DNA from 2 places in the Salinithrix halophila genome. Region 2 is predicted to be linked to the other one. Evidence: a T-box and tRNA genes for the amino acid it is inferred to sense, from the RefSeq annotation. Region 2 holds a T-box; the other holds one or more tRNA genes.
What was found. A T-box is a leader RNA that pairs with one kind of tRNA and senses whether it is charged. The one in region 2 lies ahead of serS (serine--tRNA ligase), so its partner is inferred to be a tRNA-Ser.
Positions count from the first base shown of each region.

Region 1: it encodes a tRNA-Ser, which carries the amino acid that the T-box ahead of serS (serine--tRNA ligase) is inferred to sense. The anticodon was not compared.

Region 1 is NZ_JBHSAP010000003.1:35,292-42,264, reverse strand. Features, by position in the region: gene mog (molybdopterin adenylyltransferase) at 1-298, shown strand, start outside; gene ACFOUO_RS00555 (molybdopterin-dependent oxidoreductase) at 353-814, shown strand; tRNA gene ACFOUO_RS00550 (tRNA-Asn) at 1,087-1,161, shown strand; tRNA gene ACFOUO_RS00545 (tRNA-Ser) at 1,166-1,258, shown strand; tRNA gene ACFOUO_RS00540 (tRNA-Glu) at 1,288-1,363, shown strand; tRNA gene ACFOUO_RS00535 (tRNA-Val) at 1,370-1,444, shown strand; tRNA gene ACFOUO_RS00530 (tRNA-Asp) at 1,450-1,526, shown strand; tRNA gene ACFOUO_RS00525 (tRNA-His) at 1,535-1,610, shown strand; tRNA gene ACFOUO_RS00520 (tRNA-Gln) at 1,655-1,729, shown strand; tRNA gene ACFOUO_RS00515 (tRNA-Lys) at 1,735-1,810, shown strand; gene ACFOUO_RS00510 (threonine synthase) at 2,724-3,881, shown strand; gene ACFOUO_RS00505 (DUF4386 domain-containing protein) at 4,105-4,803, opposite strand; tRNA gene ACFOUO_RS00500 (tRNA-Leu) at 5,340-5,423, shown strand; tRNA gene ACFOUO_RS00495 (tRNA-Leu) at 5,442-5,528, shown strand; tRNA gene ACFOUO_RS00490 (tRNA-Pro) at 5,551-5,627, shown strand; tRNA gene ACFOUO_RS00485 (tRNA-Gly) at 5,650-5,723, shown strand; gene thiL (thiamine-phosphate kinase) at 5,801-6,802, shown strand; gene tsaE (tRNA (adenosine(37)-N6)-threonylcarbamoyltransferase complex ATPase subunit type 1 TsaE) at 6,808-6,973, shown strand, end outside.
Region 2 is NZ_JBHSAP010000015.1:23,543-30,515, forward strand. Features, by position in the region: gene serS (serine--tRNA ligase) at 128-1,411, opposite strand; T-box leader at 1,469-1,691, opposite strand; gene pdxT (pyridoxal 5'-phosphate synthase glutaminase subunit PdxT) at 1,706-2,293, opposite strand; gene pdxS (pyridoxal 5'-phosphate synthase lyase subunit PdxS) at 2,312-3,196, opposite strand; gene ACFOUO_RS10380 (D-alanyl-D-alanine carboxypeptidase family protein) at 3,311-4,540, opposite strand; gene guaB (IMP dehydrogenase) at 4,714-6,171, opposite strand; gene ACFOUO_RS10390 (YaaC family protein) at 6,646-6,973, shown strand, end outside.

The DNA of each region.
Region 1 (6,973 bases), on a different contig from region 2:
GGATCTCATCCTCACCACGGGTGGCACGGGGTTTGCTCCCCGGGATGTTACACCAGAAGCCACCCGTTCCGTCATCGAGCGGGAGGTGCCGGGAATTCCCGAGGCGATGCGACTCGCCTCATTGGAAAAAACGAAGTTCGCTGTCCTCTCCCGCTCGGTGGCAGGAATTCGAGGCTCTACGCTGATCATCAATCTGCCGGGAAGTCCCAAAGCAGTACGTGAGTGCCTAGAGGCGATCCTCGATGTGCTTCCTCATGCCTTGGAAATATTGACTGAAAGATTCGGTGATCACGATTAACCGGGGCTGGATCTATCAACGGCGGATTAGAGGGTCGATGGAAAGGAGAATTTGATGGGAAACTGGCGTGTGAAGGTAGTGGGAGCGGTGGAGTCTCCCTATGAATTGACAGAGGAAATCGCCAACCGAATGAATGATGGGTCCGTCCGTCCCGAGGAACGGGTACCAGGAGTGGACGGGAAGGCGGTCAGCTTAAAAGCCGTTCTAGGGTATGCTGTGCTTACCCGCGGTGCAACCCATGTACGCTTTATCGCTGCGGACGAATTTCAGGCGGATATTCCCCTGAAGGAATTGGAGCAAGCTTTTTTCCTTTATCAGCGTCAGGAGGGACGCCCTCTTGAACGAGGAGGACCCCTCCGTCTCTACGTTCCTGACGGGAGCAGTAACTGCCTCAATGTCAAATCCGTCACCGAGGTGCAAGTGGTCGCACGGGAGAAGGAAGATGCAGACCGGTCGGCATCTTTCGGCTTCAGACAAACCCTTTCGCCGGATACTCTTCGTCTGAAGCACCGTTGAAGGGCCATGGAGACATATAGGCTCGACGACCACAAAGGATTCTACAGGACATCGGTTCCCTTTCATACAGTCTTCGATCAGCCCTTTTGAGCAGGAGAATATCAGGCGATTTTTTCTCGAAAAAACCGTTGACGTCTTCATCAGATGTATGCTACTCTGTTAAAGCGCCTTGAGGGACGGGCCTCATATGAAATGCGGCGGTTAAGAGGTTAAAAAAACTCTTGCTTTTTCTCCTCTCATCCGTTATAATGAATCATGTCGCTTTCAAGTGGTCCTCCGTAGCTCAATGGTAGAGCGTCCGGCTGTTAACCGGTAGGTTGCAGGTTCGAGTCCTGCCGGAGGAGCCAATGAGGAGAGATACTCAAGAGGCCGAAGAGGACGGTTTGCTAAACCGTTAGGGGGCTCTATGGCCCCGCGCGGGTTCGAATCCCGCTCTCTCCGCCATATTTGTTCCACAAGCGCTTTAGACACAAGGCCCGTTGGTGAAGCGGTTAACACACCAGCCTTTCACGCTGGCATTCAGGGGTTCGAATCCCCTACGGGTCACCAGGTATCGGACGGTTAGCTCAGGGGGAGAGCACCTGCTTCACACGCAGGGGGTCGGCGGTTCAATCCCGTCACCGTCCACCATACGCGGAGCTGTGGTGAAGTTGGAGTTCACGCCGGCCTGTCACGCCGGAGGTCGCGGGTTCGAGTCCCGTCAGCTCCGCCATTATTATGGCGGCCATGGCGAAGTGGTTAACGCACCGGATTGTGGCTCCGGCATTCGTGGGTTCGATTCCCACTGGTCGCCCCAATTTTTTATTAAAGCACCCTTATCCTTCTATCCTATTGAAGTGATGGGGCGTAGCCAAGCGGTAAGGCAACGGACTTTGACTCCGTGATGCGTAGGTTCGATCCCTACCGCCCCAGCCAACCGTGAGCCATTAGCTCAGTTGGTAGAGCACCTGACTTTTAATCAGGGTGTCGCAGGTTCGAGCCCTGCATGGCTCACCAATATAGAACGTACGCGGCAAACCAATCCGACAGGATGGTTTGCCGCTTTTAGTATGTGCAGATATGTCGGTTCCTACTCACGAAAACAAATTCATCTGACAAGAGAAGCCGGGAGAAACAACTGGCTTTGGTTTGAAGATGGGCCCGGGGGTTTGTGCCGGGATATTTTTGAGATTGGCTGTTAAATTTAATAGAAAAAGACAGCTATAAAGAGCAATCATACAGAATATCGGTAAAGGTTTGGAAAAACAGCGAAAGGGAACCTCGACAAATATACCAAAAAACGTATAAGTTACAAGGAGTTCTTTTTTATGAGCAAAAAAGAAATGGGGGACCCCCATGGGCTGTCTTTTTAAGATGATAGCGGCTGTTACCTTCATGACCTTGGTGATCGCCTCAGTACTGGGGATTTAAGGGTTTCAGGCCAGGGAGGATCACATCGTTAAGACGGATTGTTAGAATCTTTTCAGCAGTAGGGATGAAAACCCTGAGGGAGGTAAGTAATGAGTGGATACAAGTTCGTTAAAATAATAGGTATCCTTATTGGCCTTTTTGTTCTCTTCACGCTCGTGTCGTTGGTTACGTTTGATTGGCTCATGGCCCATCTACAACCTGACTAATTGGATGAACACCCATTCTCGGCCTAACGGTCGGGGATTTTTGTTTTCATGACTGGACATGATTACAAACGGGGTTTCCTCTGTCGTCCGCGCTCCTTTAAATAATTTGTGCTATCATTTATAGAAGGATAAATAGAGGGAGCCAACGGCTTTGCTGAAACAGTTGGATCGGGATTTTAAACGGCATTGGCAAGAATAATTAGAAGAACTAATCTAGTTTATTCATATTACTATGTCCCAACCTGGATAGGCATTTTAAGCCGGAATAAAGAGACAACAAGGACTGGGAGGGGATGACCATTCATACGTTTTGCCGGAACCCTCTTGTTAAGGGTTTGACCTGTATCCGTTGTGGTACTTCTTATCAGGAGGGAGACTTTTTTACTGGATGTCCGGCTTGCCGGCAATCGGGACATCCGTCTAGCCTGCGAGTGGATTACCGTTCCATGCTCCCTTGGGATCGGGATGGGAAGAAACCGGGCATGATGCGTTATGGAAATCGGTTGCCGTATACGATTTTTCCAACGCTTGGTGAGGGAAATACCCCGTTGTTGGAGCTTCCTCGCCTAGCTGACAAGCTAGGGATCAGCTCTTTTCGGATGAAAGATGAAGGACAAAACCCCACCGGTTCTCACAAGGACCGCTTTAGTCCCCTCGTTATAGCTCGGGCATTGGAGACCGACGCACGTGTCCTTGTCACAGCATCGAGTGGAAACGCCGGCTTGTCGGTGACCTCCTATGCCGCTTTTGCTGGGCTGGACTGTGTAGTCATCTCCCAAGAAAACCTCAACAAAGGGTTACAAAAAGCGATCCAAGGCACTGGAGCAAAGTTGCTTCTCATGAATCAGCCCCATGAACGCTGGGAGCTCATGCACCGTTTCGTGGAAGAAGAGGGCTATTTCCCGGTCACGAATTACATCAATCCCCCGGTCGGAAGCCACCCCTGTGGTGTTCAGGGTTATAAAACGATTGCCTATGAAATCTACGAACAGTCAGGGAATCGGGCACCCGATGCCGTACTGGTACCGACCTCTCGCGGAGATCTACTGTGGGGAATCAAAGAAGGCTTTGATGAGTTATCTCGTATCGGTCTCATCCAGCGTATCCCCCGCTTGGTAGCCATAGAGCCGATCCCACGTCTGAGTGAAGTCTTGGTGGGAGAAGACTGGCGCAAGGAGTTTACCGATGGCCATACACCGCTTCTTTCCATTGGAGGCAACACGGTTGCTTGGCAGGCAGTATCAGCACTACAGGAGACCGAGGGTAGTGCTGTGGTAGTCGGTGCCGAAGAAGCTTCTGCCGCCCAGGAGGAACTGGAGCAGCATGGGCTCTATCTGGAATTGTCCTCCGCCACGATTCTAGCCGCTGCCCGTCAGTTGATTCAAAAACGATGGATAAAGCCGGAGGAGTATGTGATAGCGGTTGGAACGTCCCATGGATGGAAATTGTGAGAGGAGCATCAATCGGGGGGCTTCCATAAGCGTCGTTGATCTCTAACGTGGTCTGTTAAGGTAAGAGAAAACCCCCGCATTTCTGACTTTAAAAAAACTACGTATCTCGTACCCCTCATCCGTCTTGCTTGACTTCAACCGCAACCTGTATGCTTGCTGTTTTGTCCCAAAAACTTTCTTATTTATTCATTTCATTTACACCTGCTTTTCTAGAGCCTTCATACTAATTTGATACAGAATCCTGTACCGTTGGGTTGAAGCCTTTAACAATTAGCCATATAGCCAAAACCAATTGTTGAAAGGCTATTGGAATGTTCAACATCATGTAGGTTTCATCCAGACCGATGAAGCGAATCATAAATAATAAGCTTGCCAATATGGACAATGTAGATCCAATAAGACCCCAAACTGACAACCAACGTGGAACTAGTTTTGTTTGGTAAAATATGCAGTTAAACAAGAGCATAGCCAAAACAAATGCCAGTGTCGTTGCCACATGGTTTACCAAATCACGTCCTGCTTGCAACAATCCACCTAAGGTCTGAAAATACGATTCATCCAGAGTTCCAACTTTTGTAAATTCGTGGCTTAATGTCAATAGCAACAGAAGAATGATTACACCAATAATAATGAACACACCTGCAATAATGCCGAAAGCAACAGATCCAAGAGCTAAACCTTTATTATGCTTACTTAAAATTGGATACATCAAAATAGGAATACCAACATATGCAGCAACCATTAACAACTGGAAAAACGCTCCTATTAGTACCTGGTTTTCATATGTAATAGCCTTGACTATGTAGTCTGCTCCATCTATAACAGGAACAACACTAAATATACCCGCAACCATCCCGGCTATTAATAACAATCCAGTAATTACTGCAGACCTTCTATCTGAACTTGCACTCTTTCTCAACATATTTAACCTCCCTATAATATCTACCTTTAAAAAATATAACATGGTAAGGTAAGATAAAACAGATACTTTAATATGATTAGGCCTCTGTCAAGAAAGTGGACACTACCAAAAATATTATGACCCTTTCTTAGATGAATTCGTTTCCTATTCTAGAAAACTCAATGTGTCTGTAGATCGTTTCAATCGCTTTTCTTTTGTCTTAATATAATTTCAAGTAAATTGCGATAACTATCTTGACAAAGGCCGATTTTAACCAGCTCCACTGTCCTACCCCCCTTCTGTCGAAACTTAACCCAAGGGGCAGGACAACGACGATTCTTCTTGCCTATGTCTCTTAATGATACCTCAAGTCATCTGGTAAATCTATGAAAATGCCCAAAAGGAACCCTAGATAAGCAGCCAAAAAAGGATCCCTCACTTCTTTTTTGAAAAACCGCTTGACTCAACCTATGCCCCGTGGTAAGATAGTTCTTGTCGACGCGAGGCGAAGACATTTCGACGCTGAAGCCAATCAGAGGTTGAAACAGCGTTATTTTGCGGGTGTGGCGGAATTGGCAGACGCACTAGATTTAGGATCTAGCGCCTCCGGCGTGGGGGTTCGAGTCCCTCCACCCGCACCAGACAATTTTAAGAAACGGGCGGTCGTGGTGGAATCGGCAGACACGCTATCTTGAGGGGGTAGTGGCCGCAAGGCCGTGCGAGTTCGAGTCTCGCCGACCGCACCAATTTTCTTTCTTCATTGCTTTCCGGGGTGTGGCTCAGCTTGGTAGAGCGCCTCGTTCGGGACGAGGAGGTCGCAGGTTCAAATCCTGTCACCCCGACCATTAAAAGAGAACCAGTGATTATGCGGGTGTAGTTCAGTGGTAGAACATCGGCCTTCCAAGCCGAATGCGAGGGTTCGATTCCCTTCACCCGCTCCAAAGACGGACCGCAGCTTATCGGCTGCGGTTTTTGTATAGGTTTTTTGTCGAAGATGAAAGGGGAAGGGGTGTCCATGATGAGGGATGAATTCCAGTTGATCCGGGAGTTGCTTCGGCACCGGCCCCGACCGGGAAACGAGGTGGAAGTGGACGTAGGAGATGACGCCGCCGTTATCTGTCCTCGGTCGGGGATGTCCCTGGTGGTAACCTGTGATACGATGATGGAAACCGTTCATTTCCTTCCCTGTACCATGGCCGCCTCGGATATCGGCTGGAAGGGGATGGCTGCCAATATCAGTGATATCGCGGCCATGGGCGGCAATCCCATTGGGGCGGTCATTTCCCTGGCGGCACCGGAAGAGTGGTCGGATGGCCAATTGGCGGAGGTTTACCGGGGATTGGGAGAAGCGGCCCAGCGCTTCGGAGTATCCATCCTTGGCGGGGATACCGTCCGTTCTCCGAAGCATCTGGTCCTGACAATCACGCTGCTGGGAGAAGTGGAGAAAGGGAAAGCCCTGTTGCGATCATCTGCCCGACCGGGGGATATCGTCTTTGTTACGGGAGATTTGGGGAGCTCTGCTGCCGGGCTTCATCTCCTTCAACGGGAAGATGCTGAGGAGTGGCAAGGGTGTTTTTCCTCCTTGGTTCAAGCTCATCAACGCCCTATTCCCCGAGTGGATGCAGGCCGTTTGCTCCTTGCCTCCGGCTTAGTCCCGGCCTGTGATGACATCAGTGACGGATTGGCGCAGGAGGCTTCCGAGATTGCCGAAGCGAGCGGAGTCCGGCTGGTGCTGGAGGGGGAGCGAATTCCTTTGGCGCCGGATATGCGGGCTTATGCATGGGAGTGCGGAATCGATCCGCTCAACTGGGCGTTGAGTGGCGGGGAGGACTTTCAGCTTTTGGGGACAGGCTCCAGAGACACCTGGGAGGCACTCCGGGAGCGGGCGACCGCTTGCGGAATTGACCTGATCCCCGTCGGCTGGGTGGAAGCGGGAACCCCAGGGGTAGACTATGTAGAAAACGGGAAACGAAAACCATTAACTCAAAAAGGGTATAACCATTTTGCGGCAAACGGGTGATCCAAGTGAAAGGATGTCGATTTGTTACCAACAGCGCGGATGAGACGCGGGAATTAGCCGGTCGGCTAGCTGAACGGTTCCAACCTGGGGATGTGGTTGCCCTCGAGGGAGATCTGGGTGCGGGGAAAACGACCTTTTCCCAGGGGGTAGCGAAAGGATTGGGGATAGAAG
Region 2 (6,973 bases):
ACCGGAGGGCATGGAGCGGACAGGCTCGGCATCTGCGGGAGGAACATCGGGTGCGGAGTCGGAAATCCGGCCCCGCACCCCGCGTGGTTTGTCAGCAATCTCAAAGACACCCGAGGGGTACCTCTCCTTATCCCTGGTACTCCAATTTCTCCAACCCGCCCAGATAGGGCTGCAAGACCTTCGGGATGCGGATGCTGCCGTCTTCTTGTTGGTTATTTTCCAACAAGGCGGCTACTGTCCGCCCAATGGCCAAGCCAGAACCGTTCAGGGTGTGGACAAACTCCGGTTTAGCCCCCGGTTCCCGGCGGAAGCGGATCCCTGCACGGCGGGCCTGAAAATCTTCGAAATTGCTGCAGGAAGAGATCTCCCGATACGTATTCGAGTTGGGCATCCAAACTTCCAGGTCATATTTTTTGGCAGCGGTAAAGCCCAGATCAGCGGTGCACATCAACAGAACCCGATACGGGAGTTCCAGGAGCTGTAACACCTTTTCGGCTTCTCCCACCAGCTCTTCCAACTCCTCGTAGGATTCCTCCGGTTTCACCAGCTTGACCAGTTCAACTTTGTTAAACTGGTGCATACGGATTAAGCCTCGGGTGTCCCGGCCCGCCGATCCTGCCTCCGAACGGAAATTAGAACTGAAAGCAGCAAACTTCTTGGGCAGTTCATCACCCGGAAGGATCTCTCCCCCATGGTAATTAGTAACAGGGACTTCCGCCGTCGGGATCAAGAAGTAATCCGTCCCGCCCACCGCGAAAGAATCCTCCGCAAACTTGGGCAGCTGTCCCGTTCCGGTCATGCTTCCCCGATTGACCATATAGGGAGGAATCATTTCGGTATATCCATGTTCCTCCGTGTGCAGGTCGAGCATGAAATTCATCAGAGCGCGTTCTAACCGGGCTCCGGCCCCTTTGTAGAAAACAAAACGAGACCCGGTCACTTTGGCTGCCCGTTCAAAGTCAAGGAGATCCAGATCCTTCGCTAGATCCCAATGCGCTTTTGGAGTAAAGCTGAAGGCCTTTGGCTCCCCCCAGTGGCGGATCGGAACGTTATCTTCTTCCCTCTCACCGATGGGCACGCTTTCATGCGGGATATTCGGCAAGGTGAGCAGTACCTGATCCAACTCTTCTTCCACTTTGCGGGTTTCCCCGTCCAGCTCTTTGATCCGATCTCCCACCTGCCGCATCTCAACGATACTGTCAGCGGCATCTTCCCCCGCTTTTTTCTTTTGGGCGATTTCCTTGGAAACCGTATTGCGTCGGCTCTTCAACTGCTCCGTTTCCTTCAACAGTTCTCTTCGCCGCTCATCGAGGCGGAGAATGGAATCCAGCCCGCCAATGTCCTCTCCCCGATGAGTCAATTTCTCCCGTACCGTTTCCATCTGGTTGCGAAGCATCTTCAGATCCAACATGTCAAATCCCTCCTTTGTTCCGTCAAAGGGGTTCTGCCCATACAAAAACCCCCCATCCCAAGGGACGGAAGGTTCCGCGTTGCCACCCTCATTGACCGTAATAAATAGACGATCCTCTCTTCGGCAGGAATAACGGTTGCCAACCGGCGGCGCTTGGGCGGAAACCCGCTTATCACGCGCGGCTCCGAGAGGGATTCCCCGGGGAGACGGGACGGTTCACACCAGCCACCGCCTCTCTGCACCATCTCCACCGGGTACTTGTTCTCATCAACACCTTTGGTTCAACGATCCACTTTAGACGGTATGGGCCGATTTCGCCTCTTTCACCATCTCGACAAAATGAGCATGAAGCCGGCTGTCATCCGTTAATTCCGGATGGAAGGAAGCCCCCAGCAAATGGCCTTGGCGGACGACCACAATTCGATCATCCACTGTGCATAGGATTTCTGCCCGAGCCCCTGCCTCCGTGATTTGCGGTGCACGGATGAAGACCGCTTCAAAGTCCTCTGCTACTCCGTCGATCATGAGAGGAGCTTCGAAGCTCTCCCGCTGGCGTCCGAAGGCGTTACGCCGAACCGTAATATCCAACAGTCCCAGATGGGCGTTTTCCACGCCTTCAATCCGTTCCGCCAACAGAATGAGGCCTGCACAGGTTCCAAAGAGGGGAACCCCTCGTTGGCCCATTTCTCGGATCGGTTCCATCAGATCATATTTCCCCATCATTTTGCTGATGGTGGTGGATTCTCCACCGGGAATGACCAGGCCGTCCAGATCATTCAGCTGCTCTCGCCGTTTGACGGATACCGCTTCGACCCCGGTCGCCTCCAGCATCCGTATATGTTCGCGAACCGCCCCCTGCAGGGCGAGTACACCGACCTTCATCGGCCATTCCCTCCTCGATTACCAACCGCGGTCTTGCATCCGGTCTTTCTTTTCCAACGTAGAAATCTCAATCCCTTGCATCGCCCCACCCAAACCTTTGGAGAGTTCGGCGATCAGGGAAAAATCTTCGTAATGCGTGGTGGCTTCAACGATGGCGCGGGCAAATTTCTCCGGGTTGTCCGATTTAAAGATACCGGAACCGACAAATACGCCGTCGGAGCCCAGCTGCATCATCAGAGCTGCGTCTGCCGGGGTGGCTACCCCGCCTGCCGCGAAGTTAACTACCGGCAGTTTGCCTGTTTCGTGAATCTGGAGAAGAAGCTCAAATGGAGCCCCAATATTCTTGGCTTCCGCCATGAGTTCATCCCGGGACATGCCTTGTACCTGGCGAATCTGCCCCATCATCATACGCATGTGCTTTACCGCTTCAACGATGTTTCCGGTACCGGGCTCCCCTTTGGTCCGGATCATCGACGCTCCTTCACCGATCCGGCGAAGGGCTTCCCCTAGATCACGAGCTCCGCATACAAAGGGTACGGTAAAAGCACTCTTATCGATATGGTATTTATCGTCAGCCGGGGTAAGGACTTCGCTTTCGTCGATATAGTCGACACCCATGGACTCCAGGAGACGGGCTTCCACAAAGTGGCCGATCCGTGCTTTGGCCATGACCGGAATGGTAACAGCACTCATCACTTCTTCAACCACCGTCGGGTCGGCCATGCGGGCAACTCCACCGGCGGCTCGGATATCGGCCGGTACCCGTTCCAGCGCCATAACTGCAACTGCCCCGGCCTCTTCTGCGATCTTCGCCTGTTCAGCATTCACGACGTCCATGATCACGCCGCCTTTTTGCATCTCTGCCATTCCCCGTTTTACACGGTCCGTACCAGTCTCAAACATGTTATCTCGGCTCATCCCACGTCACCTTCCTAGTTTTCCCGGAATCCCAATCTTGATAAGACTCATTGTAACCAAAGAGAGACGGGTTGACAACACACCCGCACGTCAGGCCTTTCAGAACCATCCGGTTACGGATCGAAACAGGCTCGTTAGCCATCCCGCTTTATCGACATCTTTCTGGACAATCAGCCGGACTGGTTTCAACCCGGGGATCTCTTCTCCATCATACAAAATCTTGGCTTTTCCCACCACTGTCCCCGCCTTGAGGGGGGCTTTCAAATCACTGGGAAATTCCACCTTATAACGATACTTCCCTGCGTCTGCCCGGATGATGGGCAGGGTGAGGCTCCTTTCAGCAACCACGGGTACCTCAGTTTCCGCTCCGTGTTTAACCGGAACCTTTCGATGGCCAGGAATCGGTACCCTGGACTCAATCATTTTTTTTCTTTCGTAATGGTCGAAGCCATAATCCAGTAGTTTTTGGGTCTCAGTGAAGCGTTTGACTTTGGAGTTTGTGCCCATCACCACGGATACCAATCGCATACCATGCCGCTTGGCGCTACCGGAAAAGCCGTAGCCCGCTTCCCGGGTATAGCCGGTTTTGAAGCCATCCAATCCCCGGTATGCGCGGGAAAGGCCAGGCAACATCCTATTCCAGTTGATCAGTTTTCTCTCGTCCTTCTCCCCAGAGCGAAAGGTATAGTGCGAAAGGGAGACTGTCTCAATCACCTCGGGATAGTCTGTCAGGATTCGGCGGGTGAGCTGGGCGATATCCTCCGCAGACATCTGATGTTTCCCCTTCACGTCCGGGTAATCCGGGTAACTTCTTCGAGGTAGACCCGTGCAGTTGGTGAAATGCGTATGAATCAAGCCTAGCTCTGCTGCTTTCCGGTTCATCAGGTCGACAAAAGCGGTTTCGCTTCCCGCAATGTGCTCAGTTAGAGCAACGGCGGCATCATTGGCCGAATAAACAGCCATGGCTGTGAATAGCTCCCTGATGGTCCGTTCTTCCCCCGTTTTAAGGAATACTTGGGCCTCCCCAATCCTTGCAGCGTTTTTGCTTACCCGGACCTTTTCCTTCCAAGACACCTTATTCTGTTTGATACGTTCCAGGATCAGATATTCTGTCATAATCTTCGTCATACTGGCCGGAGCGTAGGGCTTCCCGGAATGATGCTCCGCCAGGACGAGGCCCGAATCCATCTCCAAGAGAATATAGGAGCGGGCTTCCACCTTGACGGGTACGGTGGAAGCCGCCTCCGCCATCTCTGTGGGTACAAACCATCCAAAAAAAAGACAAAAGCAACAACACAGGATGACGGATTTTTTCACTTTCCCGAACAACTAAATACCATCCCCGTTCATCTCATAAAATCTGAATAGAAAAAAATGCCGAATCCCGCAATAATCAGTTTACAAGAATAAAAGGGAATGGTAAACGAAAAAGCGGACACGAGTCGACTTCCTGGCGAAAAAAAAGCGATACCGTTTTACTGGCATCGCCTTGCAAAGGCTTGTTAAAAGTTATAATTGGGTGCTTCCTTGGTAATCTGGATATCATGGGGGTGGCTTTCCCGCAAAGAAGCGTTGGTGATCCGGGTGAAGCGCGAATGATTCTTCAGTTCATCGAGGTTCCGGGTTCCACAGTAGCCCATACCGGCCCGTAACCCGCCCATCAGTTGATAGATGGTGTCGGCAAGGGGACCTTTGTAGGGAACACGACCCTCGATGCCTTCGGGCACCAGTTTCTGCTCGTTTTCCTGAAAATAACGATCCTTACTTCCGGCTTTCATCGCACCGATGGAGCCCATTCCCCGGTACACTTTGAACTGGCGGCCCTGGTAAATTTCCGTCTCGCCGGGAGACTCTTCAGTCCCGGCAAAGATGCTACCCATCATGACAGCGTCAGCCCCGGCGGCCAGCGCCTTCACAATATCGCCGGAGAATCGGATCCCGCCGTCAGCGATAATCGGGACGTTGTATTGCCTGGCAACGCTGGCACAGTCATACACTGCCGTGATTTGAGGAACACCGATCCCGGCGACGACGCGGGTTGTACAGATGGAACCCGGTCCGATTCCCACTTTGACGACACTCGCCCCAGCTTCGATCAGGTCGCGAGTCCCCTCACCCGTGGCCACGTTGCCAGCGATGATAAGAAGCTCCGGATATTCCTTACGCAGTTGGGCAACGGCTTCCAATACGCCCCTGGAGTGACCGTGGGCGGTATCGACGACCAAGACGTCTACTTCCGCTTCCACGAGAGCAGCAGCCCGCTGCATCGTATCCTTGGAAACGCCTACTGCGGCTCCAGCGAGGAGGCGGCCTTGAGCATCCTTGGCAGCATGGGGGAACAGCGTGGCCTTTTCGATATCTTTGATCGTGATAAGCCCTTTTAGGATGCCATCCCCGTCCACTAAGGGGAGTTTCTCAATCTTATGGCGTTGCAGAATCCCTTCAGCATCCTGCATGGTTGTCCCCACCGGAGCGGTAACCAGGTTGTCTCGAGTCATGACGTCCCGAATCGGAATGGAATAATCGTGAACAAAACGCAGATCCCGGTTGGTTAAGATGCCGACCAGTTTTTTATCCTGATCCACGATTGGAACACCGGAGATACGGTACTTGGCCATCAGCGCTTCAGCATCGTATACCTTATGGTCTGGGTGAAGATAGAAGGGGTTGGTGATGACCCCGCTCTCTGACCGTTTCACCCGATCCACTTCTTCGGCCTGTTCATGGATTTCCATGCTTTTGTGTATGATTCCGATTCCGCCCTGACGAGCCATGGCAATTGCCATCGGAGCCTCAGTCACAGTATCCATCCCAGCACTCAAAAGCGGTGTATACAAATGAACTGTCTCCGACAACCGGGTGGATATGTCCGTATCCCGGGGGAGAATCTCCGACCGCGCAGGCAGCAGGAGCACATCGTCAAACGTCAGACCTTCTTTGGAAAATTTATCTTCCCACATTGGACTCTCCAATCCCCTTTTCCCTTGAGATCCGTAGCCTTGCCACGAAGGTTTTCGCAAAGTTTATCAGACGGCCTAATGCCTGTCAAGTCGCGCTATTGCTGGCATATGGGCCCTTTTGTTTTTCGGAAAAAAGTCCGTTTTCTAACATGGAATTGACCACCACCGACTTAGTACAAGGAAAACCCATATTTACTATGACCGATCTCCCATCGGCTCATCCATTTCCCCCAGGGGAAGGATATCTATCCCCTTAACCGATCCTTTCCTGCCTCCTTCAACCATTTTAAGGAAACAAAAGTGAACTTTGCTTTTGAAAAGCCTGATCCATCCGAAGTTATCCCCTTTATCCACAGGTTATCCACAGGCGATCTCCACACTGTCCAGGAAAAGAGACATCCTCATAATCGGGCAGCTTGTCAACCACAATAGAACATAGGCGCCACCTTGGGATAGCGGAGGGGAGGGAACAGGATGGAGACGGGAACGGTCCGCCGGATCCCCTGCGAATCACCGGAACAAAAAATGTGGAACTTATATTTGCTCCTGGAAAACGAGACAACGGCCAAACGGTTCCTCACGGAAAAATACCGAAGAAACGGCGTGGAACACCCGGAACGGGCCGCGTTCCGTGCCTCTCATGCCCTCATCTCCCATGTGCGTCAAGCCCGGGAATTGTATCGGGCCGCTCGGGAAAGCCAACTTCTCGTCAGCCCGCTGCTGGCTTACTACGGTGTCATGAACTTATCCAAAGCATGGATGCTCTCCTTCGACCCGGAATTCCCCCGGAACGCTTCGGTGA